2 regions of the Kitasatospora sp. NPDC059795 genome follow, and region 2 is predicted to be linked to the other one. Evidence: predicted binding sites of a transcription regulator. Region 2 holds the regulator's gene; the other holds the start of a gene.
What was found. The regulator HspR, encoded in region 2, represses chaperone genes until heat shock. The targets are predictions, from matches to a motif close to TTGAGNNNNNNNNNCTCAA.
Positions count from the first base shown of each region.

Region 1: a site for HspR is predicted at 7,847-7,865, ahead of lon (endopeptidase La). Genes of this name have one in related genera too.

Region 1 is NZ_JBHWID010000002.1:520,970-535,158, reverse strand. Features, by position in the region: gene ACFV4P_RS06355 (anion permease) at 1-1,046, shown strand, start outside; gene ACFV4P_RS06350 (hypothetical protein) at 1,061-1,288, shown strand; gene ACFV4P_RS06345 (MDR family MFS transporter) at 1,519-3,090, opposite strand; gene ACFV4P_RS06340 (MarR family winged helix-turn-helix transcriptional regulator) at 3,196-3,660, opposite strand; gene ACFV4P_RS06335 (DUF3533 domain-containing protein) at 3,768-4,802, shown strand; gene ACFV4P_RS06330 (GtrA family protein) at 4,828-5,352, opposite strand; gene lon (endopeptidase La) at 5,431-7,824, opposite strand; gene ACFV4P_RS06320 (rhomboid-like protein) at 7,935-8,621, opposite strand; gene ACFV4P_RS06315 (response regulator transcription factor) at 8,982-9,716, shown strand; gene ACFV4P_RS06310 (ATP-binding protein) at 9,799-10,938, shown strand; gene ACFV4P_RS06305 (multifunctional oxoglutarate decarboxylase/oxoglutarate dehydrogenase thiamine pyrophosphate-binding subunit/dihydrolipoyllysine-residue succinyltransferase subunit) at 11,239-14,189, shown strand, end outside.
Region 2 is NZ_JBHWID010000009.1:176,887-191,075, reverse strand. Features, by position in the region: partial or broken gene ACFV4P_RS20210 (sugar phosphate nucleotidyltransferase) at 30-1,103, opposite strand; gene ACFV4P_RS20205 (LamG domain-containing protein) at 1,303-2,376, opposite strand; gene ACFV4P_RS20200 ((Fe-S)-binding protein) at 2,466-4,679, opposite strand; gene dnaK (molecular chaperone DnaK) at 4,984-6,828, shown strand; gene grpE (nucleotide exchange factor GrpE) at 6,825-7,415, shown strand; gene dnaJ (molecular chaperone DnaJ) at 7,552-8,700, shown strand; gene ACFV4P_RS20180 (heat shock protein transcriptional repressor HspR) at 8,708-9,229, shown strand; gene ACFV4P_RS20175 (helix-turn-helix domain-containing protein) at 9,436-10,491, shown strand; gene ACFV4P_RS20170 (hypothetical protein) at 11,004-11,615, shown strand; gene ACFV4P_RS20165 (LuxR C-terminal-related transcriptional regulator) at 11,618-12,601, opposite strand; gene ACFV4P_RS20160 (LuxR C-terminal-related transcriptional regulator) at 12,660-13,613, opposite strand; gene ACFV4P_RS20155 (LuxR C-terminal-related transcriptional regulator) at 13,606-14,189, opposite strand, start outside.

The DNA.
Region 1 (14,189 bases), on a different contig from region 2:
CCCTCAAGCCCAAGGTCGCGGTCGCCATCGCCGCGGTGCTGAACTTCGCCGGCGCCTTCCTCTCCGTGAAGGTCGCCACCACCATCTCGGGCGGCATCGTCAACGAGAAGGCCGGACTGCAACCCTCGATCATCTTCGCCGCCCTGGTCGGCGCGATCCTGTGGAACCTGCTGACCTGGCTGAAGGGCCTGCCCTCGTCCTCCTCGCACGCCCTGTACGGCGGCCTGATCGGCGCGACCGTGGTCGGCGCGGGCATCGGCGGGGTCAACTTCACCACCGTGGTCTCCAAGATCCTGATCCCGGCGGTGGCCTCCCCGATCATCGCGGGCGTGGCGTCCTGGGGCGCCACCAAGATCGCCTACCTGATCACCGGCGGCACCCCGAAGAAGAGCACCGAGAAGGGCTTCCGCCGAGGCCAGATCTTCTCCTCCTCGCTCATCTCGCTGGCGCACGGCACCAACGACGCGCAGAAGACCATGGGCATCATCACGCTGACCCTGATCTCGGCCGGACAGCTGCACAAGGGCGACGGCCCGCCGACCTGGGTGATCGTCAGCGCCGGGATGGCGATCGCGCTGGGCACCTACATGGGCGGCTGGCGGATCATCCGCTCGATGGGCTCCGGTCTGGCCGACATCCGGCCGCCGCAGGGCTTCGCCTCGGAGACCGCCGCCGCGACCGTCATCCTGACCTCCTCGCACATGGGCTACGGCCTGTCCACCACCCAGGTCTGCTCCGGCGGCATCATGGGCGCGGGCCTGGGCGGCCCGTCGGGCAAGCTGCGCTGGGGCATGGTCCGCCGCATGGCCTACACCTGGGGCCTGACCCTGCCGGCCGCCGCCGTGGTGTCCGGCCTGGCCGCCCTGATCGCCGACCAGGGCGACTGGGGCGTGGCCGTGGTCGGCGTGGCGCTGGTGCTCGGCGCCGGCTCGATGTGGCTGATCTCCCGGCGCCAGCCGGTGCACGCCGACAACGTGAACGACAGCGAGACGGTGGACCTGCCGGTCACCGGCGGCCCGACCGGCCAGACCACCATCGCGGCCTGAGAGGACTCCGAACCATGCACATCAAGTGGGCCGCTCTGGCCGAGACCGCGGGCGTCAGCCTGGCCATCACCCTCGCCGTCGTCACCGTCTTCGCGCTGGGCAACCTGGCGCTGTCCCGCCGGGAGGCGGCCGTCGAGGCCGGCACCGGCAAGGGCACCCCGGCACTGGTCGCCGCAGGCCTGTGCTTCGCCGCCTGCGCGGCGGCGGTGGCGTACGGCATCTCACTGATCGCCGCCAAGTAACCCGCCACCGGACACGACGAAGGGCCCGCCACCCCGGCAGGGCCCTTCTCCCATCCCGGCAGCCCCACGCCCGCGCAGCCGTCAGCCACCGCACGCCCCACTCGGCAACGCCCCTGCCGCTACGGCCCTCGACCCCGCCGCACGGCCCCGCCGTTCGCCGAGGTCCCAGTGCGACGAAGGGCCCCCGCCGTCCATCCGGCGGGGGCCCTTCTCGCATGTCGACAGGCAGGTCAGTCGGCGACCAGTTCCACCGGCTTGGCCGGAGCCGGGGTCTCGTCCGCGCCGGTGCGCAGCGGCACCTCGCGGATGAACAGCACCAGCAGGAAGCCGACCGCGGCGAACGGGGCGGCGACCAGGAAGACGGTGCCGACGCCGTGCCCGAACGCGTCGGTGATCAGCGGGACGATCGGTGCGGGCAGCTTGTGCAGGTCGGGGATGCCGTCGCCGCCGCCCAGCGGGGCGGGGATGCCGGCCTTGGCGAAGTTCTCCGCCGTGTAGGAGGCGACCTTGTGGCCGAGCAGCGCGCCGAGCGCGGAGACGCCCATCGCGCCGCCCATGGTGCGGAAGAAGGTGACCACCGAGCTGGCCGCGCCGAGCTCGTTGCGCGGGACGGTGTTCTGCACCGCGAGCACCAGGTTCTGGCTGGTCAGGCCGAGGCCGATGCCGGCGATCAGCATGTAGAGCGAGAGCAGCGCGTACGAGGTGTCGGCCCGGGAGGTGCCCATCAGGCCGAGGCCGACGGCCAGCATGACGGTGCCGCCGACCAGGTAGCCCTTCCACTTGCCGTACTTGGTGATGAGCTTGCCGGCCACGGTCGAGGAGACCGCGAGGCCGAGGATCATCGGCAGGGTGAGCAGGCCGGCCTGGGTGGGGGTCTTCTCCTTGGCGAGCTGGAAGTACTGGCCGAGGAAGGTGGTGGTGCCGTACATGCCGACGCCGACGAACGCGGAGGCCACCGAGGCGAGCGCGACGGTGCGGTGCCGGAACAGGCCGAGCGGGATCAGCGGTTCGACGGCGCGCTTCTCGACGGCGACGAACAGTCCGGCCAGCGCCAGGCCGCCGATCACCATCACCGCGGTCTGCCAGGACAGCCAGTCGTAGTTCTTGCCGGCCAGCGAGATCCAGATCATCAGCAGGCTGACGGCGGCGGTGATCAGCACCGCGCCCAGGTAGTCGATCTTCGGCTTGCGGCTGGGGTGCTCGGGGAGCTTGAGGGTGCGCTGCAGCACCAGGATGGCGAGCAGGGCGAACGGGACGCCGACGTAGAAGCACCAGCGCCAGCCGAGCCAGGAGGTGTCCACGATGACGCCGCCGATCAGCGGGCCGCCGATGGTGGCGAGCGCGAAGACCGCGCCGAAGTAGCCGCTGTAGCGACCGCGCTCGCGCGGCGGGACCATCGCGGCCAGGCAGATCTGGCCGAGCGCGATCACACCGCCGGCGCCGATGCCCTGAAGCACGCGGCAGAAGATCAGCATGCCGATGCTCTGCGAGAGTCCGGCCAGCGCCGACGAGAGCACGTAGATCACCATGGCGATCTGGACCAGCAGCTTCTTGCTGACCAGGTCGGAGAGCTTGCCCCAGAGCGGGGTGGCGGCGGTGATCGACAGCAGGGCGGCGGTGACCACCCAGGTGTAGGCGGACTCGCCGCCGTGCAGATCGTTGAGGATCCGCGGCAGCGCGTTGGAGACGACCGTGGAGGACAGCACGGCCACGAACAGGCCGAGGAGCAGGCCCGAGAGGGCTTCGAGCACTTGACGGTGCGACATCTGGGCTTGCGGGGCGGTCGGGTGGGTCGTCGACATGCGCTTCCTTCGACTGAAAATTCGTTGCCTCAAGCAACTATACGCAGATAGTTGACTAGGGCAACTTTCTTCAAGCCCAGGTAAAGGAACCGTCGAAAGCCCTGGTCAGACCCCTTCGGTCAGCTCGTTGAAGCGCTCCAGCAGCCGCGCGAAGTGTTCGAGCTCACCCAGCTCCCACCCCGCCAGCGAGGCCCGGAACCGCGCCATCCGCGCCACCCGGGCCGCCGCGAACCGCCGCTCGCCCTCCTCGGTCAGCGACACCAGCGAGGCCCGCCGGTCCAGCGGGTCGGTCTCCCGGCAGAGCAGCCCCAGCTCCTCGATCGCCCGGATCTGTCGACTGACGGTGGCCTTGCCCACCCCGAAGTGCAGCCCGATGTCGGTCACCCGGGCCTGCCCGGACTCCCGGATGAAAGAGAGCAGCACGTACGCCCCGGCCTCCAGCTCGGGGTGCACCAGCCGGGAGACCTCGGCCGCCCGCGCCCGGCTGCGCCGGAACAGCGTCGCCACCTCGCGCTCGACCGCGAGAAATGCCAGTTCGGCGGCGTCCGGGTCCGCCACGGGGTCGTTCATGGCGCTCAGTATCGCGCAGGCCGCGCCTCCCTCGGCGCGCAACTGTTTCATGATATGAAGTATCCGTTTTGCGTACTGGCACCGGATTGATAGGGAGATGCCCACCCATGGCAGAGCCTGCGAAGGGTTTCGTCGGCGAGCTCAAGGACGCGGTGACCCCCCGCGCGTTCTTCCTGGTGGTGGCCGTCCTGCTGCTCCAGCTCGGCTTCATCACCTCGTACGTGGGCGCGCTCCACCAGCCGAAGCCGCACGAGCTGTCGATCGCCGTGGTCGCGCCGCCCGAGATCGCCCCGAAGCTGACCGCTGCCCTGGAGTCCGTCCCGGACAACGCGGTGCGCGCCTCCGTCGAACCCGACGCGGCCACCGCGCAGGCCCGGATCAAGGACCAGAAGATCTACGCCGCCTGGGTGTTCGACCCGGCCGGCACCCAGGACACCCTGCTGGTCGCCGAGGCCCGCGGCCCGGCCGCGTCCGGCGCCGCCGAGCTGATCGTCACCAAGGTGGCGGCGGCCCAGCACCGCACCGTCGAGGTGCAGGACACCATTCCGCTGGCCTCCGGCGACGGCAAGGGCCTGTCCAGCTTCTACCTGGTGGTCGGCTGGTGCGTCGGCGGCTACCTGGTCGCCTCGATCCTCGGCGTCAGCGCCGGCGCCCGTCCCGCCAACGTCAACCGGGCCGGGCTGCGGCTCGGCACCCTGGCGCTGTACTCGGTCGCGGCGGGTCTCGGCGGCACGCTGATCACCGGGCCGATCCTGAACGCGCTGCCCGGCTCGATCCTGGCGCTGAGCGCCGTCGGCGCGCTGGTGGTGTTCTCGGTCGGCGCGTTCACCATGGCGCTGCAGTGCCTGTTCGACATCATCGGCATCGGCCTGGCCGTGCTGGTGTTCGTGGTGCTGGGCAATCCGAGCGCGGGCGGCGTCTACCCGCCGCCGCTGCTGCCGACGTTCTGGCGGGCCATCGGCGAGTGGATCCCGAACGGCGCCGGCACCTCGGCCACCCGCTCGGTCGCCTACCTGGGCTCTTCCGCGATGGCGATGCCGCTGACGGTGCTGGCGGTCTGGGCCGCCATCGGCGTCGCGATCACCTTCGTCGCCGCGTCCCGCCGACCGCTCCTCGGCCGCCCCGCCCCGACGGAGGCGTGAGCGGCCGACACGCGCAGGGCGGGGGTCAGACCCGCTCCGGCTCCCGCCCCTGCTCGCCCGAGATCACCCGGTCCGACAGGTGGGTGAACACGAACCGGTTCATCGCCCAGTAGCGGAACACCATCGCCACCAGCGTGCCGATGATCATGCCGCTGACGAAGTCGGCGACCTCCTGGGTGAAGTGGCTGACGTCCGGCTCGCGCAGGTCGAACACGTAGCGCGAGGCCGCCAGCGGAAGGTCGTTCACACCCACCGCGAGGGCGCTGACCACCACGAACAGGATCGCCTCACGCTGCTTGCCCGCGGCCCGGAACGACCACTGCCGGTTCAGCACATACGACACACCGGTCGCGATCACGGTCGCGACGGTCAGGGCGACGATCGGCTTGGCCTCGAACACGGTCATCTTCAGGGCGAAGTTGATCACCATGGTGAGCACGAAGCACGTTCCTCCGACCACGAGGAACTTCACCAACTTGCGGTGCTTGACCAGGAACGGACGGAACGACTCCGGCACTGCGGTCAGCGCGCGCTGCGTAGGGGACGGCATGCCGGAAGTCTGCCACGGGCCCGGATCGGCAACCACCGAGGGCCGCGGAGTGGACACTCCGCGGCCCTCCGGCCACCGTCAGGCGGCCGCGACCAGCACTTCCGCCGGTTCCAGCGCCAGCCGCAGCACCTCCCGGACGTCGGCCACGGCGTGCACCGTGAGCCGCTCCAGCACCTCCGCCGGGACGTCGTCCAGATCGGCCTCGTTGCGCTTCGGGATGATCACCGTGGTGACCCCGGCCCGGTCCGCGGCCAGCAGCTTCTGCTTGACCCCGCCGATCGGCAGCACCCGGCCGGTCAGCGACACCTCGCCGGTCATCGCCACGTCGGTGCGCACCTTGCGCCCCGACAGCAGCGAGGCCAGCGCCGTGGTCATCGTGATGCCCGCGCTCGGGCCGTCCTTCGGCACCGCGCCGGCCGGCACGTGCAGGTGGATGCCCCGCTCGCGCAGGCCCGTCACCGGCAGCTCCAGTTCGGCGCCGCGCGACCGCAGGTAGGAGAGCGCGATGTGCGCCGACTCCTTCATCACGTCGCCCAGCTGCCCGGTCAGCGTCAGCCCGGTCGCACCGGTCTCCGCGTCCGCCAGCGACGCCTCGATGTAGAGGACGTCACCGCCGGCCCCGGTCACCGCCAGTCCGGTCACCACACCCGGCACCGCGGTGCGCCGCTCGGCCGGCTCCTGCGCCGACTCCGGCACGTGGTGCGGCCGCCCCAGCAGCGCCCGCAGGTCGTCCGGGCCGATCGCGGCCGGCAGCTCGCGCTCGCCCAGCTCGGTCTGCGCCGCGATCTTGCGCAGGATCCGCGCGATCGCCCGCTCCAGGTTCCGGACGCCCGCCTCCCGGGTGTACTCGGCGGCGAGCCGGCGCAGCGTCTCGTCGTCCACCGTCAGCTCCGGCGTGCCCAGGCCCGCCTTGGCGAGCTGCCGCGGCAGCAGGTGGTCGCGGGCGATGGCGACCTTCTCGTCCTCGGTGTAGCCGTCCAGCCGGACCACGTCCATCCGGTCCAGCAGCGGTTCCGGGATCGCCTCCAGCACGTTGGCGGTGGCCAGGAACACCACGTCGGACAGGTCGAGCTCGACCTCCAAGTAGTGGTCCCGGAAGGTGTGGTTCTGCGCCGGGTCCAGCACCTCCAGCAGCGCCGCCGCCGGGTCGCCCCGGTAGTCCGAGCCGACCTTGTCGATCTCGTCCAGCAGCACCACCGGGTTCATCGTCCCGGCCTCCTTGATCGCCCGGACGATCCGCCCGGGGATCGACCCCACGTACGTCCGCCGGTGGCCGCGGATCTCCGCCTCGTCCCGCACGCCGCCGAGCGCCACCCGGACGAACGACCGGCCCATCGCCCGGGCCACCGATTCGGCCACCGAGGTCTTGCCGACGCCGGGCGGCCCGACCAGCGCCAGCACCGCACCTCCGCGCCGACCGCCGATCAGCCCGAGCCCCTGCTCGGACCGGCGCTTGCGCACCGCCAGGTACTCGACGATCCGGTCCTTCACGTCGACCAGCCCGGTGTGGTCGGCGTCCAGCACCGCCCGCGCGGCCGCGATGTCGTACGCGTCCTCGGAGCGCTCGTTCCACGGCAGCTCCAGCACCGTGTCCAGCCACGTCCGGATCCAGGAGCCCTCGGGCGACTGGTCACTGGACCGCTCCAGCTTGTCGACCTCCTTGAGCGCCGCCTCCCGCACCTTCTCCGGCAGCGACGCGGCCTCCACCCGGGCCCGGTAGTCGTCCTCCTCGGTGCCCGACTCGCCGTTCAGCTCGGCCAGCTCCTTGCGGACCGCCTCCAGCTGGCGTCGCAGCAGGAACTCCTTCTGCTGCTTGGCGACGCCCTCCTCGACGTCCTTGCGGATGGTGTCGCCGACCTCCTCCTCCGCGAGGTGGTCGCGCAGCAGGCCCAGCGCGTACTCCAGCCGGGCCGGACGGTCCGCCTCCAGCAGCACCTTCAGCTTCTGCTCGGCGGTGGCGAACGGCGCGTACCCGATGTTGTCCGCCAGCTCGCCGATGTCCTCGATCGCGGCCACCCGGTCGACGATCTGCCAGGCCCCGCGCTTGCGCAGCCACTTCGTGGACAGCGCCTTGTACTCCTTGACCAGCTCGGCCGCCCGACCCGCCACCGGCAGGCCCTGGTCCGACTCCTTGAACGGGGTGGTCTCCACCCACAGCGCCGCCCCCGGCCCCGTCGTCCCCTTGCCGATCCGTACCCGGCGCACGGCCCGCACCAGCGCGGCCGGATCGCCGTCCGCCAGCCGCCCCACCTGCTCGACCGTCGCCAGCGCTCCCACCGCCGCGTACGACCCGTCCAGCCGCGGCACCAGCAGCACCTGCGGCTTCCCCCCGCTGTTCCCCGCCCTGGCCGCCTCCACGGCGGCCCTCACCTCCGGATCCGAGAGCTCCAACGGAACCACCATGCCGGGGAGCACCACCTCGTCGTCGAGCGGCAGCACAGGCAGAGTGAGCGGAACGGACGTCGATGCCATGATCTCTCCCCAGTCAGTGAAGTTGAGTCGACCTGACTAAGGCTTGGGCGGCGCCGGTTGTTCCCCTCCGGGTGTTCACCCTGAGCGAAGAGGGTTCAGGGGGGCGCGAATCAGCCCTCCACGACCGTCGCAGCCTTCCAGGCCCGCGCCCGCCGGCGCCGCCGAGGACCCTTCCGCAGCCAGGGCCACATCGCGACGCCCAGCGCCAACGCCGCCGGATGCCCGACCGCCGTCACCAGGTCCGGCCCGCTCACGAACTGGTGCCCGATGAGCGCCAGCCCGGCCCCCAGCGCGACCACCCGCCCCACCGGCCGCAGCAGCCCGGCCAGTCCGCCCAGCGACGCGAGGACCCCGTAGCTGACGCCGATGTCCATCGCGTCCAGCACGTCCGCCCCGGTCGTGCCCCCCGCCACCGAGGCGACCACCACTCCCTGCGAGAGCAGCGTCGCGCCCACGTGCCCGGCCCCGAAGACGGCCAGCGCCCGCAGCCCGCCCACCCGGCGTTCCAGCGGCGCGACCGTGAACCCGAACGCCCAGAAGTAGGGCATCCACACCGATCCGGCGACCCACATCCCGCTGCCGATCAGCGAGAGCACCGGATGCGTCATCAGGTTGTGCGCGTCCGTGGAGGACACCGACTGGAGCCGCTCCACGGTGTCCGGGTCGCCGAAGCGCGCGTACAGCGTCGTGCCGAGCAGCACCGCGAGGTAACCCAGCGCGAAGGGGTTGGTCCGCGGCGTGGGAACGGCCCGCAGGCCGGGCCGGATCAGTCGTCGTCGCAGTTCCGCGCTGGTCATGGTGCCCTCCGAAGGCCTCCGTCGGGCCCACGATACGGGTGGCAGGTGAGAGGTGTCTGCGGAAGTCCTGTGAAGACCACTGTCCGTGCATATGCCGCTCGCACACGTACCGTTACAGGTCGCAAGTGCTGCGGGTAAGGTACAGGCCCGTGCCCGTCCGAACGGGGACCTGCCAAACACGAACGGTCCGCGGCCGGAATCGTCCGGTCCGCCCTCGCGGGCGGGGACGGCGTCCGTACGCTGCCAGGAGCAGCACCGACGGGCGGGGCACAGCCCACGACGGAACAAGACGACTACAGAAGCGGAGCCCGCCGTCCCCACAGGCGGCCGGCCCGCAGCCCTGGGGGCGGTGGCGTGACCGTGACAGAGATCCAGCAAGAGACGATCAGCAGTGGCCCGGTGGGCACCCAGCGACGGGTGCTCGTCGTGGAGGACGAGCCGACCATCGCGGAGTCGATCGCGGCCCGGCTGGGGGCCGAGGGCTTCAAGGTGGCGGTGGCCCACGACGGGCCGGGCGCGGTGGACGGGTTCCACACCTGGCAGCCCGACCTGGTGGTGCTCGACATCATGCTGCCGGGCTTCGACGGCCTTGAGGTGTGCCGCCGGATCCAGGCCCAGCGCCCGGTGCCGGTGCTGATGCTGACCGCACGGGACGACGAGACGGACCTGCTGGTCGGCCTGGGCGTCGGCGCGGACGACTACATGACCAAGCCGTTCTCGATGCGCGAGCTGGCCGCCCGGGTGAACGTGCTGCTGCGCCGGGTGGAGCGCGCCCAGCAGGCGGCCCGCACGCCGGCCCTGGGCAGCCTGCGCTTCGGCGAACTGGAGATCGACCACGTGCAGCGCCGGGTCCGGCTGGGCTCGGGCGACGTGCACCTGACGCCGACCGAGTTCGACCTGCTGGCCTGCCTGGCCGCCCAGCCGCGCGCGGTGCTGACCCGCGAACAGCTGCTGGCCGAGGTGTGGGACTGGACCGACGCGTCCGGCACCCGCACGGTCGACAGCCACGTGAAGGCGCTGCGCCGGAAGATCGGTGCGAGCTGGATCCGCACGGTGCACGGCGTGGGGTACGCGCTGGAGGCTCCGCTGTCCTGATCGGGCGCCGCCGGTCCGGGCCTCCGGGGGGCCCGCGCGGCGGCCCGGTCGTGCACGGGGGACGACGAGTCCGAGGGACACCATGACCTTTCCGCAGCAACGCAACGGGGAAGCCGAGCCGACCCCGCGGCCCCCGCTCGCGGTGCGCGCCGCGCGCCGGGTGTGGGCCGACATCCGCCCGTTCGACCCGGTGCGCTCGGTGAAGGGCAAGCTGGCGATGCTGGTGGTCGTCTCGGTGGTGCTCGCCACCGGCATGGTGGTGGTGGCGATCCGGTCGGAGACCCAGATCCGGATCATCATGATCTTCTCGCTGATCGCCTCGCTGCTGTTCATGCAGTTCCTGGCGAACGGCCTGACCGCGCCGCTCAGGGACATGACGGCGGCGGCCCGGTCGATGGCCGAGGGCGACTACAGCGCCCGGGTGCACGTCTCCTCGCGGGACGAGATCGGCGAGCTGGCCGACACCTTCAACCGGATGGCGGGCGACCTGGAGGCCGCCGACCGGCACCGCCGCGAGCTGATCGCCAACGTCTCGCACGAGCTGCGCACGCCGATCGCGGCGCTGCGCGGCCTGCTGGAGAACGTGGTCGACGGCGTGGTGAAGCCGGACCCGAAGAACCTGGGCACCGCGCTGGAGCAGACCGAACGCCTGGGCCGGCTGGTCACCCACCTGCTGGACCTGTCGAAGCTGGACGACGGCGTGGTCCCGCTGGACTCCCGCCCGTTCCGGGTACGGGAGTTCCTGGACGGCGTGCTGCGGGGCGTGACGGTGGACGGCGCGACGGCGGGCGGCGCGTACGCCCGGCGCGAGGACGTGCGACTGGCGCTCGACGTGCAGCCGTCCGACCTCTCGGCGGTGGCGGACGCGGAGCGGCTGCACCAGGTGGTGGCCAACCTGGTGGACAACGCCTGCAAGCACTCGCCGGCCGGCGGCACCGTGACGGTGCGGGCCCGGGCGGCGGAGGGCGGCGGGCTGCTGCTGGAGGTGGACGACCAGGGTCCGGGCATTCCGGTCGCCGACCGGGAGCGGGTGTTCGAGCGGTTCGGCCGCAGCGGTTCGCCGACCGCGCTCGGCCCGGGCAGCGACGGCGGCACCGGCCTCGGGCTGGCGATCGCCCGCTGGGCGGTGGATCTGCACGGCGGCCGGATCCGGGTCGCGGAGGCCGGCGAGGGCTGCCGGATCGAGGTCACCCTGCCGGGCGGGAAGAGCGTCGCCGCCTAGTTTGTGGCGGAACCGGTACAAATCCCGGGTTCGGGGCCGATCGGTCCCGAACCCGGGCCGTCCCGCACCGCCCCTGACCACCTGTTCGTCCGATTTTCACTCGGTTTGGCAGCGATCGACCGGACCGGCAGTTCCCTGCTTTCCGGCATCTCTAACGCACAGTTCCGGCCAAAATCCGGTCCGACGATGTGATCTGGGCGACGCCTGCCCACCGGGGACTGCGCGATCACTGGTCGGAGGCGTAGCCTTAATCCCCGCTGTCCACCATCCCAAAAGGAAGCGGAAGAGGGCGGTTGCCCCGTGTCGCCACACCAAGAAACCCCCAGCTCGGCAAGCTCCACTGGCTTCGGCCCCAATGAGTGGCTCGTCGACGAGATCTACCAGCAGTACCTCCAGGACCCGGCCTCGGTCGATCGCGCCTGGTGGGACTTTTTCGCCGACTACAAGCCCGGTACCGAGGTGACTCCAGTGACCCAGGCCGCAACTCCGGTCGGCGCCCAGCCGACCCCCGTTGCCGCTCCCGTTGCCGCTGCTCCGGCTGCGACGCAGGCTCCGGCCCCGGCCGCAGCCGCTCCGGCCGCCGCCGCCCCGGCGCCCGCGCAGCCGCTGGCCGCCGCTCCCGCCGCCCCGCCCGCGCCGAAGGCCGCCGCTCCGGCCGCCCCGGCGAAGGCGCCCGCGGAGGGCCCGCAGCTGGTGCAGTTGCGCGGCCCGTCCAAGGCCGTGGCGTCGAACATGGATGCTTCGCTGGAGGTTCCGACCGCCACCTCGGTGCGCGCGGTGCCCGCCAAGCTGCTGATCGACAACCGCATCGTCATCAACAACCACCTGCAGCGCGCCCGCGGTGGCAAGGTGTCCTTCACCCACCTGATCGGCTACGCGCTGGTTCAGGCCGTGAAGGCCAACCCGGGCATGAACTACAGCTACAAGGTGGAGGACGGCAAGTCCTACCTGGTGAAGCCCGAGCACGTGAACCTGGGCCTCGCCATCGACCTGGTCAAGCCGAACGGCGACCGCCAGCTGGTCGTCGCGGCCATCAAGAAGGCCGAGACGCTCGACTTCTTCGGCTTCTGGCAGGCCTACGAGGACATCGTCCGCCGGGCCCGCGCCAACAAGCTGACCATGGACGACTTCACCGGCGTCACGGTCTCGCTGACCAACCCGGGCGGCATCGGCACCGTGCACTCCGTGCCGCGTCTGATGCAGAACCAGGGCACCATCGTCGGCGTCGGCGCGATGGAGTACCCGGCCGAGTTCCAGGGCTCCTCCCCGGAGACCTTGGCCCGCCTGGGCGTCTCCAAGATCATGACGCTCACCTCGACCTACGACCACCGGGTCATCCAGGGCGCGGCCTCGGGCGAGTTCCTGCGCTCGATCCACCAGCTGCTGCTGGGCGCGAACAACTTCTACGACGAGGTGTTCGAGTCCCTGCGGATCCCGTACGAGCCGGTGCGCTGGGCCACCGATGTGGCCACCACGCACGACGACGAGGTCAACAAGACCGCGCGCGTCATGGAGCTCATCCACTCCTACCGGGTCCGCGGCCACCTGATGGCCGACACCGACCCGCTGGAGTACATGCAGCGCAAGCACCCCGACCTGGACGTCACCACGCACGGCCTCACCCTGTGGGACCTGGAGCGCGAGTTCGCGGTCGGCGGCTTCGGCGGCCAGAAGATGATGAAGCTCCGCGACATCCTCGGCCTGCTGCGCAACACGTACTGCCGCACCGTCGGCATCGAGTACATGCACATCCAGGACCCGGCCCAGCGCAGCTGGCTGCAGGAGCGCCTGGAGAAGCCGTACACCAAGCCGGAGCGCGAGGAGCAGCTGCGCGTCCTGCGCCGGCTGAACTCGGCCGAGGCGTTCGAGACCTTCCTGCAGACCAAGTACGTCGGGCAGAAGCGTTTCTCGCTGGAGGGCGGCGAGTCGCTCATCCCGCTGCTGGACGCCACCATCGACGCCGCCGCCGAGCACCGCCTCGACGAGGCCGTCATCGGCATGGCGCACCGCGGCCGCCTGAACGTGCTGGCGAACATCGTCGGCAAGCCGTTCGGCAAGATCTTCGGCGAGTTCGAGGGCAACCTCGACCCGAAGTCGATGCACGGCTCCGGCGACGTGAAGTACCACCTGGGCTCCGAGGGCACCTTCACCGGCCTGGACGGCGAGACCATCAAGGTGTCGCTGGCCGCGAACCCGTCCCACCTGGAGACGGTCGACCCGGTCGTCGAGGGCATCGCCCGCGCCAAGCAGGACATCCTGGACTTCGGCGGCACGACCTTCCCGGTGCTGCCGATCCAGATCCACGGCGACGCGGCCTTCGCGGGCCAGGGCGTGGTCGCGGAGACCCTGAACATGTCGCAGCTGCGCGGCTACCGCACCGGCGGCACCGTGCACATCGTGGTCAACAACCAGGTCGGCTTCACCGCCGCCCCGACCTCCTCGCGCTCGTCGATGTACTGCACCGACGTCGCCCGGATGATCGAGGCGCCGATCTTCCACGTGAACGGCGACGACCCGGAGGCCGTGGTCCGCGTCGCGCGGCTGGCCTTCGAGTTCCGCCAGGCGTTCCACAAGGACGTCGTCATCGACCTCATCTGCTACCGCCGCCGCGGTCACAACGAGGCCGACAACCCGTCGTTCACCCAGCCGCTGATGTACGACCTGATCGACAAGAAGCGTTCGGTGCGCAAGCTGTACACCGAGGCGCTGATCGGTCGCGGCGACATCACCATGGAAGAGGCGGAGCAGGCGCTCCAGGACTTCCAGGGTCAGTTGGAGAAGGTGTTCGCGGAGGTCCGCGAGGCCACCACCGCCCCGGCGCCGGCCGAGATCGGCCGTCCGGTCTCGGACTTCCCGGTGGCCATCCAGACCGGCATCTCCGCCGAGATGGTCAAGCGGATCGCCGCCTCGCAGGTCAACCTGCCGGACTGGCTGACCGTGCACCCGCGTCTGCTGCCGCAGCTTCAGCGCCGTGCCGCCTCGATCGAGGACAACACCATCGACTGGGCCACCGGCGAGGCGCTCGCCATCGGCTCGCTGCTGATGGAGGGCCACCCGGTCCGGCTGGCCGGCCAGGACTCCCGCCGCGGCACCTTCGGTCAACGCCACGCGGTGCTGATCGACCGGAACACCGGCGAGGACTACACCCCGCTGATGTACCTGACCGAGGACCAGGCCCGCTTCACCGTCTACGACTCGCTGCTCAGCGAGTACGCGGCGATGGGCTTCGAGTACGGCTACTCGCTGACCCG
Region 2 (14,189 bases):
CTCAGGCCGGCCTCACAGCCGCCGGGGCCGGCGGACAGGCGCACGGCGCCGACCGGCAGGCGGGTGCCGCAGGCGATCCGCAGGCCGTTGGAGAGCTCGTTCTCGGCCTCCAGGGTGGCGCCGTCGCCGATCACCACGCCGTCCAGCGAGCAGCGCTCACCGATCTCGGCGAAGGCGCCGACGATGGAGTCCTTGACGTACGCGCCGGCCTTGATCCGGGCGCCCTGGAGCACCACGCTGCCCTCGACGATGGCGCCGGCGGCGATCTCGGCGCCCGCGGAGACCACGGTGCCGGAGCTCAGCACGGCGGCCGGGTCGACCTGCGAACCGGTCAGCAGCAGGGCCTCGCCGGTCGGGCCGGGGACGGCCGGGGAGTCGACCTTGCCGAGCACCAGGTCGGCGGAGCCGCGGACGAACGCGGCCGGGGTGCCGAGGTCCAGCCAGTACGAGGTGTCGACGACGCCGCGCAGCAGCGCGCCGGTGGCGAGCAGCTCGGGGAAGGTCTCGCGCTCGACGGACACCTCGCGGCCGGTCGGAATGCGGTCGATCACCGAACGGGTGAAGACGTAGCAGCCGGCGTTGATCTGGTCGGTGACGATCTGCTCGGGGGTCTCGGGCTTCTCCAGGAAGGCGAGCACCCGGCCGTCCTCGTCGGTCGGGACCAGACCGAAGGCGCGCGGGTCGGCCACCCGGGTGAGGTGCAGGGTGACGTCGGCGCCGGAGGCGGTGTGCGCGTCGCGCAGGCCGGCGATGTCCAGGCCGGACAGGATGTCGCCGTTGAAGATCAGCACCGGCTCGTCGGGGCCGCAGGTCAGGCCGGCCGCGGCGTTGCGGATGGCGCCGCCGGTGCCCAGCGGCTCGTCCTCGGTGAGGTAGACCAGTTCGAGGCCGTACGGGCTGCCGTCCTTGAAGTGGTCGACGAAGACGTCGGCCAGGTAGGAGGTGGCGAGCACCACGCGGGTGACACCGGCGGCCGCGGCACGGGCCAGCTGGTGGGCGATGAACGGGACACCGGCCACGGGCAGCATGGGCTTCGGCGTGTGCGTGGTCAACGGGCGCAGCCGCGTGCCCTTGCCGCCGACCAACATGATCGCCTCGGTCATGTCCTATCTCCCCTGGTCAGATTCCGGCGGCCCGGCTCGACAGGGTCCGGTGCGCTCGCTCGGTGACTGTGTCGGGCCAGCATCAGGTGGCCTTCGACGGAACCGGCTATTTCCCGGTCCCGCCGCATACTCTATTTGCTCGAACAGCGTGTCAAACCCACTGCCCCCGTCGGGCAGGTGTGCGGGCGGGGCCCAGCCCCTAGGGCAACAACCAGGAACGCTTGGCGGCCGTTCCGGCGTCGGCGCCGCCGGATCCGTTCAGTCGGGCGACGGCGGTGGCGGGCAGGGCCTGGTCCCAGACCTGCACGGTGGAGATGGCGCCGTCCCAGAAGTCGCTCCAGGTGTTCTTGTAGCGGACCCGGCCGAGCTGGAGGCCTCCGGTGGTCTGCCAGACGCCCTTGACCGCGACGGTCTGCTGGAGCACGCCGTTGACGTACAGCGTGATCTTCTTGCTGTCCGCGTCGTAGACGCCGGTGAGCATCGTCCACCGGCCGGTGGTGGCGGCGCCCGCGGCGGTGGAGAAGGCCTGGTAGGTGGTGTTGTCCTGGGCTCCGGCGGCGGTCTGCACCTTGAACACCCACTGGTTGTGGGTGCCCCAGTCGTCGCGGCCCAGGTAGAAGGAGTAGTAGCTGTCGTTGCCCTGGGTGACGACGGCCCGGCCGCCGGTCGGGGCGTCGTTGCGGACCACCGCGGAGACGGTGAAGGACCGCGAGGTGTCGACCACCGGGCTGCCGCTGTCCGCCCAGCCGTCGCTGTTGCCGTGCAGGGTCAAGGTGGGCCCGCTGTGGCCGGCGGTGGTGTCGACCGCGGCGCCGCCGCCGAGGTCCATCCCGGGCAGCGTGGCGGCGTTCGCCCTGCCGCCGGTACTCGGCTTGGCGCTGCTGCGGGCGGACGCCGAGCCGGAGGGCTGCGCGGAGCCGGACGCCGAGGCCGAGGCGGACGCGGAGGCCGACTCGGACGGGCCCGGGCTCGGCTCCCCGGTGGGCGCGTCGGGGGCGGGGCCGTCGGGCTGCGCGGTGGGCGCGGGCAAGACCTTCGTGCCGGACGGATCCGACGGGCCGGACAGCGCGACGGCGGTGGCGACGGCGCCGCCGATCAGGGCCACCCCGAGCGCTCCGGCGCCGATCCGCAGCCGCAGCCGGCGACGCCGGTGCTCACGCTCGTTGGCCTCGGCGAGCGCCGCCCAGTCGGGGGCCGCGCTGGTCACCGCGGGCAGTTGGTAAGGCCCGCCGCCGAAGCCGCCGGGCCCCGGTATTCCCCCGTCAGCAGTCATGCGGCAGATGCTAGGTCATCGGTGATCACCCGAAAACGCCCGGACCCCGGAGCCGCAACGGGCGTCCGGGGTCCGGGTGACGGGGCAGGTCAGGCCTCGACCGGCTCCGCCTCCGCGGTGGGCAGGGCCTTGACCGACTCCAGCAGCAGCTGGGCGATGTCCACGACCTTCAGGTGCTCCTTGGCGGCGCCCTCGTTCTTCTTGCCGTTGACCGAGTCGGAGAGCATCACCAGGCAGAACGGGCAGGCGGTGGAGACGATGTCCGGGTTGAGGGACAGCGCCTCGTCCACGCGCTCGGTGTTGATCCGCTTGCCGATCCGCTCCTCCATCCACATCCGCGCGCCGCCGGCGCCGCAGCAGAAGCCGCGCTCCTTGTGGCGGTGCATCTCCTCGTTGCGCAGGCCGGGCACCTTGCCGATGATCTCGCGCGGCGGGGTGTAGACCTTGTTGTGCCGACCGAGGTAGCACGGGTCGTGGTAGGTGATCAGGCCTTCCACCGGGTTGACCGGCAGCAGCTTGCCCTCGTCGATCAGGTGCTGCAGCAGCTGGGTGTGGTGGATGACCTCGAAGTGCCCGCCGAGCTGCGGGTACTCGTTGGCGATGGTGTTGAAGCAGTGCGGGCAGGTGGCGACGATCCGCTTGGTCGGCGCGTCCTCCAGCGCGGCGTTCAGGGTCTCGACGTTCTGCGCGCCGAGCATCTGGAACAGGAACTCGTTGCCGAGGCGGCGCGGGGAGTCACCGGTGCAGGTCTCCTCCTTGCCGAGGATCGCGAACTTGACGCCCGCGGTGTGCAGCAGCTCGGCGAAGGCCTTGGTGGTCTTCTTCGCCCGGTCCTCCAGGGCGCCGGCGCAGCCGACCCAGTACAGGTACTCGACCTCGGCGGGGTCGATGTCCTCGCCGATCACCGGCACCTCGATGCCGGTCTCCTTCTTCAGCTCCTTGACCCAGTCCAGGCGCGCCTTGGTGGCCAGGCCCCACGGGTTGCCCTTGTTCTCCAGGTTCTTGAGCATCGTCCCGGCCTCGGTCGGGAAGCTGCTCTCGATCATCACCTGGTAGCGGCGCATGTCGACGATGTGGTCGATGTGCTCGATGTCGACCGGGCACTGCTCGACGCAGGCGCCGCAGGTGGTGCAGGACCACAGCACGTCCGGGTCGATGACGCCGCCCTCTTCGGCGGTGCCGATCAGCGGGCGCTCGGCCTCGGCCAGGGCCGCGGCGGGGACGTCCTTCAGCTGCTCGCTGGTGGCCTGCTCCTCGCCTTCCATGTCCTTGCCGCCACCGGCGAGCAGGTACGGGGCCTTGGCGTAGGCGTGCTCGCGCAGGCTCATGATCAGCAGCTTGGGCGACAGCGGCTTGCCGGTGTTCCAGGCGGGGCACTGCGACTGGCAGCGGCCGCACTCGGTGCAGGTGGAGAAGTCGAGGATGCCCTTCCAGGAGAAGTGCTCGACCTGCGAGACGCCGAACACCGCGTCGTCGGCCGGGTCCTCGAAGTCGATCGGGGCGCCGTTGCTGGTCATCGGGCGCAGTGCGCCCAGCGCGGTGCCGCCGTCCTCCTCGCGCTTGAAGTAGATGTTGAAGAAGCCCAGGAAGCGGTGCCAGGCGACGCCCATCGACGGGTTGAGGCCGATGGTGATGGCCCACGCGAAGGAGATGCAGATCTTCAGCATCGCGAAGACGTAGATCAGGTTGACCAGGGTGCCGTGGGCGGTGCCCTCGAACGCGGCGACGATCGGGTACGAGATCAGGTACGTCGGGTCGTAGGAGGTGACGCCCTCCAGGGCGCCCTCCAGGCCGCGCAGCATCATGATGCAGATGCCGATGCCGAGGATCGTGTACTCGACGTAGAACGCCTGCCAGGCGATCGAGCCGGCGAACCGGGACTTGCGGCCGGCCCGGGAGGGCAGGCTGAGCAGCCGGATCACGATCAGCACGGCGATGCCCAGGGTGGTCAGGGTGCCGATCAGCTCGACGAAGACGTTCCAGACCAGCCAGTGGCCGATGATCGGCAGCGCGAACTCGGCGTCGAAGAGCTGACCGAACGCGTTGACCAGGGTGAGGATCAGCGAGAAGAAGCCCACCGCGACGAACCAGTGGGCGACGCCGACCACGCCCCAGCGGTTCATCCGGGTGTGGCCGAGGAACTCCTTGGCCACGGTGGCCACGCGCTGCGCGGGCTGCCCGAATCGGGTGCTGTCGGCAGAGCCGGTGCGCACCACCTTGTAGATGTACAACGCCGCCCGGGCGGCGAGCGCGGTGCCGATCACAAAGGTGACCAGCGAGATGACGATCGCTGCTAGCTGCATCGGCTCTCCGTCTCCAGCGGCTGTGGTCCGAATCCTGCCCAGAGTGTACTGGTGGGTAACTTTCCGGGTCGACGCGCCGGACATTACCGGTCGTTAACACTCACTCAGAAGATGTTCAAGGTATGGCGGCAGTCACTATGCCCGTACTCACCCGTCCGGAGCAGCCCCGAGCCCTGCTCGGAGGGGTTCGCGACATAAGCGCTCAGTAAAGTTGAGCGGCAGCGACTCAAAGCTGTTGACGCTTCTCGATTCCTCATGCATCCTTGAGCCCGTACTGCTCAACTTCTCCCCGGAGGTATTCACGATGGCACGCGCGGTCGGCATCGACCTCGGTACGACGAACTCCGTCGTCAGTGTTCTTGAGGGCGGTGAGCCCACGGTCATCACCAACGCCGAGGGCGCTCGGACCACGCCGTCCGTCGTCGCCTTCGCCAAGAACGGCGAGGTGCTCGTCGGCGAGGTCGCCAAGCGCCAGGCGGTCACCAACGTCGACCGGACCATCCGTTCGGTCAAGCGTCACATGGGCACCGACTGGAAGATCGGCATCGACGGCAAGGACTTCACGCCGCAGCAGATCTCCGCCTTCGTCCTGCAGAAGCTCAAGCGGGACGCCGAGTCCTACCTGGGCGAGACGGTCACCGACGCCGTCATCACCGTCCCGGCGTACTTCAACGACTCCGAGCGCCAGGCCACCAAGGAGGCCGGCGAGATCGCGGGCCTGAACGTCCTGCGCATCGTCAACGAGCCGACCGCCGCCGCCCTGGCCTACGGCCTGGACAAGGACGACCAGACCATCCTGGTCTTCGACCTCGGTGGCGGTACCTTCGACGTCTCCCTGCTGGAGATCGGCGACGGCGTGGTCGAGGTCAAGGCCACCAACGGTGACAACCACCTCGGCGGCGACGACTGGGACCAGCGCGTCGTCGACCACCTGGTGAAGGTCTTCCAGGCCGGCCACGGCGTCGACCTGTCCAAGGACAAGATGGCCGTCCAGCGTCTGCGCGAGGCCTCCGAGAAGGCCAAGATCGAGCTGTCCTCCTCCTCGGAGACCTCGATCAACCTGCCCTACATCACGGCCTCCGCCGAGGGCCCGCTGCACCTGGACGAGAAGCTCAGCCGCTCCCAGTTCCAGCAGCTCACCTCTGACCTGCTGGACCGCTGCAAGGTCCCGTTCCACAACGTCATCAAGGACGCCGGCATCCAGCTGTCCGAGATCGACCACGTGGTCCTGGTCGGCGGCTCGACCCGTATGCCGGCCGTCGCCGAGCTCGTCAAGGAGCTGACCGGCGGCAAGGACGCCAACAAGGGCGTCAACCCGGACGAGGTCGTCGCCATCGGCGCGTCCCTGCAGGCCGGTGTGCTGAAGGGCGAGGTCAAGGACGTCCTGCTGCTCGACGTCACCCCGCTGTCCCTGGGCATCGAGACCAAGGGCGGCATCATGACGAAGCTGATCGAGCGCAACACCACGATCCCGACCAAGCGCTCCGAGATCTTCACCACCGCCGAGGACAACCAGCCCTCCGTGCAGATCCAGGTCTACCAGGGCGAGCGCGAGATCGCGGCGTACAACAAGAAGCTCGGCATGTTCGAGCTGACCGGCCTGCCGCCGGCGCCCCGCGGCCTGCCGCAGATCGAGGTCACCTTCGACATCGACGCCAACGGCATCATGCACGTGGCCGCGAAGGACCTCGGCACCGGCAAGGAGCAGAAGATGACCGTCACCGGCGGCTCCTCGCTGCCGAAGGACGAGGTCAACCGCATGCGTGAGGAGGCGGAGCGCTACGCGGAGGAGGACACCAAGCGTCGCGAGGCCGTCGAGACCCGCAACCAGGGCGAGCAGCTCGTCTACTCGACCGAGAAGTTCATCGCCGACAACGCGGACAAGCTCCCGGCCGACGTCAAGACCGAGGTCGAGACCGCCATCGGCGAGCTCAAGGAAACCCTCAAGGGCGAGGACATCGCGGCCATCCGCACCGCCACCGAGAAGGTCTCCACCACCGCCCAGAAGCTCGGCGCGGCGCTGTACGCCCAGGCCGACGGCGCGGGCGCGGCCACCGGTGCGGCCGGTGCCGGCGAGGCCCCCAAGGACGACGACGTGGTCGACGCCGAGATCGTCGACGACGAGAAGCCCAAGGGTGGTGCGGCATGACGGAGAAGCCGCAGGGCGACCAGCCCGGCGACGACTCCGCCGCCGAGGAAGCCGTGCTGAAGGCCGCCGAAGAAGCGGTCTCCGGCGCGGGCGCCGACGAGCTGGCCGCCGCCAAGCGCGAGGCAGGCGAGCGCACCGCCGACCTGCAGCGCCTCCAGGCGGAGTACCAGAACTACCGCAAGCGCGTCGAGCGCGACCGGGCCACCGTCCGGGAGATCGCGGTCTCCAACATCGTGGAGTCGCTGATCCCGGTGCTGGACGACATCGGCCGCGCCCGCGAGCACGGCGAGGTGACGGGCGGCTTCAAGTCCGTCGCCGAGTCGCTGGAGACGGTCGTCGCCAAGCTCGGGCTGCAGCAGTTCGGCAAGGAGGGCGAGCCCTTCGACCCGACCATCCACGAGGCGCTGATGCACAGCTACTCGTCGGACGTCACGGAGGACACCTGCGTGCAGATCCTCCAGCCCGGATACCGGATCGGCGAGCGGATCATCCGCCCGGCGATGGTCGCGGTCGCGGAGCCCCAGCCGGGCACCCAGACCACCGGCGAACCGGACGGAGACAAGGCTGACGGCTCGTCCGACAGCTGAGTAGGGTCCCCGCGCGCTGCGGAGTCGTACGTCGTCCAGTACGACGGCCGGCTCCGCAGCGCCGTATCCCGGGCTCTTCACAACAGCACGCTTCACCAACAGACTTCAGTACTACGGGAGGTGGCGGTCAAAGGCCATGAGCGCTAAGGACTACGTGGAGAAGGACTACTACAAGGTCCTCGGCGTGCCCAAGGACGCCACCGCCGCCGAGATCAAGAAGACGTACCGGAAGCTGGCACGCGAGTTCCACCCGGACGCCAACAAGGGCGACGCCAAGGCCGAGGAGCGGTTCAAGGACATCTCCGAGGCGTACGACGTCCTCTCGGACGAGAAGCGCCGCAAGGAGTACGACGAGGCGCGCTCGCTGTTCGCCGGCGGCGGCTTCCGGCCCGGTGGGGCGGGCGGCGCCGGCGGCTTCGACTTCGGCGACCTGTTCAGCGGCGGCGGCGCGACCAGCGGCGGCGGACTCGGCGACGTGTTCGGCGGCCTGTTCAACCGCGGCGGCCGGCAGACCGCGCAGCCGCGCCGCGGCGCGGACGTCGAGACCGAGGTCACCCTGAACTTCGAGGAGGCCGTGGACGGCGCGACGGTGCCGCTGCGGATGACCTCCCAGGCCGCCTGCCGGGTCTGCGCCGGCACCGGCGCCAAGGCCGGCACCACCCCCCGGGTCTGCCCGACCTGCGTCGGCGCGGGCACCGTCAGCCGCGGCCAGGGCGCGTTCGCGCTCTCCGAGCCGTGCCGGGACTGCAAGGGCCGCGGCATGATCGTCGACGACCCGTGCACCGTCTGCCACGGCAGCGGCCGGGCCTCCTCGGCCCGCACCATGCAGGTCCGCATCCCGGCCGGCGTGCAGGACAGCCAGCGCATCCGGCTCAAGGGCAAGGGCGCCCAGGGCGAGCGCGGCGGCCAGCCCGGAGACCTGTACGTCACCGTGCACGTCGATACGCACCCGGTGTTCGGACGCAAGGGTGACAACCTCACCGTGACGGTGCCGGTCAGCTTCCCCGAGGCCGCGCTCGGCGGCACCATCGAGGTGCCGACCCTGAACGGCCCGGCCGTGAAGCTCAAGCTGCCCCCGGGCAGCGCCAACGGCCTGACCATGCGGGCCCGCGGCAAGGGCGCCACCCGCAAGGACGGCACCCGTGGCGACCTGCTGGTCACCGTCGAGGTCGCCGTGCCCAAAGTCGTCAGCGGCGACGCCCTGAGCGCACTGGAGCAGTATCGCGAGGCCACCGCCTCGGACGACCCGCGAGCCGCCCTGTTCAAGGCGGCGGAGGGAGCGTGAGACCCAGATGAGTGCCCATCCCGACAGCCCGCACGGCAACGAGGGTCGGATCGGCGTCGGCATCGGCGAGGGCCTGCCCGGCGCCGGCCGCACCCGCTCCGCCGGACCGCCGACGTACGTCCTCACCGAGGACACCCCGGTCTACGTGATCTCGGTCGCCGCCGAACTCTCCGGCCTGCACCCGCAGACCCTGCGCCAGTACGACCGCCTCGGCCTGGTCTGCCCCGACCGCACCGCCGGGCGCGGCCGCCGCTACTCGGCGCGGGACATCCAGCAACTGCGCGAGGTCCAGCGGCTGTCCCAGGACGAGGGCATCAACCTGGCCGGCATCAAGCGGATCATCGAGCTGGAGAACCAGGTCGCCGCCCTGCAGTCCCGGATCTCCGAACTGGTCGACGCCCTGGAGGGCGCCGCCGCCACCCTCCAGCAGCGGGAGGCCGCCGTGCACGCCTCCTACCGCCGCGACCTGGTGCCGTACCAGCAGGTCCAGCAGTCCAGCGCACTGGTGGTCTGGCGCCCCAAGCGCTGAACCCGGCATTCCGGTCTCCGGCCGCCGACACCCCCTCCGACGAGGGGTGTCGGCGGCTCGTGCGTCCGTGAGAGAGTGCGTGGCGGGTCCTCGGGCCGGATGCGTCACTTATTCTCAGCTCACAGGCCAGGCCGGGTTCTAGGATCTCCGAGCAGCAGACCATGAGTCCGGCCGACTGGTTGTCGGGGCAACGACAAGGGGTTGGGATGAACGCGCGAGAACAGGCGGCTGTGCCGGTCCGCCGGAGCGAGGCTCTGTCACCCGCCGCCCGTGAACTCTTTCTCCGCATCATCAACGAACGGTCCGGGCACCTGGAGAATCGCCAGGAATTCGACGAGGAAACCGTCGAAGAACTGGTGGAAATCGGACTCCTCGTCCCCGAGACCGACAATCCGAATGCATTCGTAGCCGCCGACCCCGCCCGACTTTCTTCGGCTCTCAGCACGCGGTGGCAGCACCAGGCCCTCGATCTGCTGTCCCGGGCGATATCGGTGTCCAGCGATTTCAGCGAACTCGCCGAGAAGTTCCACGCACCGGGGCAGAGCGACGGAGTCGTCGAATACATCCGCGGGAAAGCGCTCATCAATCAGCGCGTCCACCAGCTGATCAACGCAGGGGTCAGAGAGGCGCTCGCGATGCAGCCCGGCGGCCCCCGGCCTCCCGAGATGCTGGCGGCGGGCCTGGAAGAGGACCTGAAGACGATCGGCCGGGGCACCGCCACGCGGACGATCTACCACGCCAGCACCAGGTACCACCAACCCACCCGGGACTACGTGGCCACCCTCTCCGCCGTCGGCTGGCAGTTCCGCACCCTCGACGAGCCGTACACCAGGCTCATGATTTTCGATCGGCGGGTCGCCGTCATTCCGGCCGTGGACGACATGAGCCTTGCCGCGTTCGTCCACGATCAGTCGGTCATCGAATTCCTGACCGAGGAGGTCTTCGAACGGAGCTGGGGCAGAGCCCTGGAGTTCGACGGCGAACGGACGGTCCCCCAGGAGGTGGTGTCCCGGCTGCGACAGACCATCATCGACCTGTTGCTGTCGGGAACGAACCACCGGGTGATCGCCCGTCGGCTCGGGATCAGCGAACGCACGCTCGCCCGCCACATCGCCGAGATGCGCGAGGAGTACAACGTCGAGTCGCTGTTCCAACTCGGCTACGTCCTCGGCCGCTCCGCGTCGGCGGACGGTGTCGGCGCGCTCCCGGCATCCTCACCCGGTGCGATGAGGATGTCCCTCGTCCGGGACCCGCACGCCTGACCTTCGGCGACACTCAGTTCCAGTGGAAGTCCAGCGCCGTGGCCGTCGTGATCACGGCCGCTTCTGCGGAAGAGTCCGCCGCGGGCCCCGATGCGGTGATCCCGAGAACCGCCAGACCGAGCGCGGCAGGCAGTACCACCTTTGTCACAAACCTGCATATGCGGGACATTGCACCCACTCTCCGATTTCTCTGTTGATTTGATCCTGACAGCGGCAACGAACAACAGGCATCATTGTGCCGCAGAGTCGAAGAGCCTGTCACTCCCCGGCCCCGCTGCAGCGTGACATCTCCCTGCCATGCAGCCAGATGACACCGCTCGAACCTGGACGCCGGCCAACGCCGCGATGGACGATCAGTTCGCTTCCAATGGTCCCGGCTTGACGACCACACTTGCCGATGACCATTCAAAATATTCGATCAGCCGCACTTTCTGCGCCAACTGAGCAGCCATCGTCAAAGCACCTGCCGGACCTGGTCCCCACCTCCCGACAGGCTTTCCCCCGGAGTCGACATGAGTGAGTCCCACCTGCAGTACCAAGCCTCTGAGGGGCGGCGCGCACGGGTGTTCCTCGCCGCTCCCCTGATGCGGCTGACCGGGCCGGCGGACAGCGTGGTGACGCTGGCCAGCCGGACCAGGCTGACCACGCTGCGGAGCACGCTGCTGCGCAGCGGGGCCGCGGTGTACAGCGCCCACCACAGCGACGCGTGGACGGTGGCCGGGAAGGCGCCGGAGCAGCGGGTGCCCTCCGACTTCCGGGCGATGCAGAACGCCGACCTGGTGTTCGCGTACGTCGGCGCCCCGCTGTCGGCCGGGGTCAGCCTGGAGCTGGGCTGGGCGTCGGCGCTGCGCAAGCCGATCGTGATGCTGGTGGACGAGGCGATCACCCACAACCCGCTGATCGCCACCATCGAGCAGGTCTCCCCCGTGCTGCCGCTGGTCTTCGACGACACCTGGTCCCCGGAGGCGCTGCACCACACCGTGGAGACCGCGCTGGACTGGGCCGGCATGGCGCTGTCCCTGCGCAGCGGCTTCTGGACCGCGCCGGGCGAGCAGTTCCCGCGCCCGCGCCGCGAGCCCGCCGGCCCGTACGGCTTCTGGTCCCCCGAGATCGCCACCGGCTGACGTCAGACCTGCTCGGCGGGTTCGTCGCCGGCCCGCATCTGCCAGCCCAGTTGGAACAGCGTCTCCGCGTCGTGCAGTTCGCGCAGTCGGGAGATGTGACCTGCCACGGTCCGTTCCGACAGGCCGAGGCGCGAGGCGATGGAACGCTGCGTCAGGCCCTGGGCGAGCAGCCGGCCGACCTGCTCGTGCACCGGGACGACGCTCTCGCCCTCGCGGTCGGCCGAACGCCAGCGGACCCGCTCGGCCCGCTCCCAGTCCCGCTCGAAGGCGGCGACCAGGAACGAGACCACCGCCGGATCCTCGACCACTGCGGCGCTGGAGTTGTCCGTCGAGGCCGGGACGACGGCGATCCGGCGATCGAAGATCGTCATCCGACTGAACGGCTCGCTCAGCGTGCGGAACCGGCCGCCCCAGCCGGTGACGGCCTCCGCCCAGCGCACCGTGGCCTCGTCGAGCAGCGCGGCCGGCTCGTGGACCGTGCGCACCGCCGCGCCGCCGGTGAGGAAGCAGCGGACGCGTTCCAACGAATCGGGCTGGAGGTCGCCGACGGAGACCCCGCCCGGCTGCAGGGCGAGCACCTCCTCGGTCGCCTCGTTCTCCAACTGCCGCACCCGCTCCAGGATCCGGTCGGTGCGGTCGATGTGCTGCACGACGCTGGAGCGGTCGGCGCGGCGCGGGGTGGCGTCGTAGGCGTGGGTGAGGTCCTCCAGCAGGACGGGCATCTCCTCGGCGCGCAGCAGCATCCGGGTGCCCTCGGCACGGAGTTCGGCGCTGATCCGGTCGCCGACCAGGCGCGGGTTGACCGCCGTCAGCGACTGGTCGCCCGCGTCGTGCACCAGCAGTCCGAGTTCCAGCAGCCGCAGCACCCCCGTCGGGTCCTGTTCGACCGCCTCGCGGAGGACCACGCGTCCGCCCTGGTCCAGGATCTGCTGGTACAGCCGCCGTTCGGGCTCGGTCGGCAGCGCGGCTCCGTTCGACTCACTCACAGGTCCCACTCCTTCCGGGCCGCGCCGGGACGGCGCCCGGGCGGTCGGTTCCGATCGGTCATTCCGGCGCTCCGCGCAGCTGCCAGCCGAGCTGGAACAGGGTTTCCGCATCGTAGAGGTCGCGCAGCCGGGCGATGTGGGCGGCCACCGTCCGCTCCGACAGGCCGAGCCGGGAGGCGATGGCGCGCTGGGTGAGGCCCTGGGCGAGCAGCGCGCCGACCTCCTTGGGGACGCCGGTGCCGCGCGGACGGCCGGCCAGGGCGTGCCAGTCGATCCGGGCGGCCCGCGCCCAGTCCCGTTCGAACAGGTCGACCAGGGTGGCCAGCACGGCCGGGTCCTCGACGAACGCGGCCTGGTTGTCGTCCGGCGAGGCGCTGATGATCGCGATCCGCCGGTCGAAGATCAGCATCTTCCGGAACGGCTCGTCCAGGACGCGGATCCGCTCGCCGCCGGACGCGACCGTGGCCGCGTAGTCGACGGTGGGCGGGTCGGTGAGCGCGCCCGGCTGGTAGAGGGTGCGCATGCCGATGCCGCGGTCCAGGAAGGCCAGCGAGCGGGCCAGGGCCTGCCGCATCTGCCCGATCGGGCGGGCGCCGCCGGGCTGGGCGGCGAGCGTCTCCTCGTGCATCTCGGACTCGATCTGGAAGATCCGGTGCCGAATCTGCTGACGGTCGTTCACCCGCTCCACCGCGTGCGCCCGGTCGGGGCGGCGCGGGGCCTGGTCGTAGGCGTGCGCCAGGTCCTCCAGCTGGGCCGGGGTCCGCTGCGAGCTCGCCAGCTTGCGGATCGCCGCCTCCCGCAGATCGGCACTCAGCCGGTCGGCCACCGACCGCGGGTTGACGGCGCTCAGCGACTCGTCGACGACATGGTGGATCAGCAGCCCGAGCTCGACCAGCCGCAGCGTCGCGGCGGCATTCTGCTGCATCGCCTCACGGAACATCACCCGCCCGCCCTGCTCCAGCACATGGCGGTACAGCGCCCGCTCACTCTCGTCCGGGAGCCGGTCAGCCACGGGCACCGTCCCGCATCAGCTGGCCCAGCTGGAACAACGTCTGCACGCCGTACCGCTCACGCAGCCGCGAGATGTGGGCGGCCACCGTCCGCTCGCCGACGCCGAGCCGGGACGCGATCGCCCGCTGGGTAAGCCCCTCGGCCAGCAGCTCGGCCACCCGGCGGAGCACCTCGGGGAGTTCGGCGCCGTCCAGCATCTGCCAGGGGACGCGTTCGGCGCGCTCGAAGTCGCGCCGGAAGACGTCGACCAGGTGGGCGACCACGGCCCGGTCCTCGATGAAGGCGGCGGTGCGATTGTCCACAGAGGAGGAGATGATCGCGACCTTGCGGTCGAAGATCATCATCCGGGCGAACGGCTCGTCCAGGACGCGCAGGCGCACGCCCCAGCCGATGGCGACGGCCGCGTAGGCGACAGTGTGGGGAGTTCGACGGGAGATCGGCTGGTAGAGGATGTCGGCCAGCACGTCGCGTTCCATGGCCCGGCGCATCCGGATGTTGCCGAGGGCTTCGGGCGGCCGGAAGCCGGGCTGGGCAACCAGCACCTGCTCTCTGAAGTCGGCCTCGAAGGCGAGCAGAC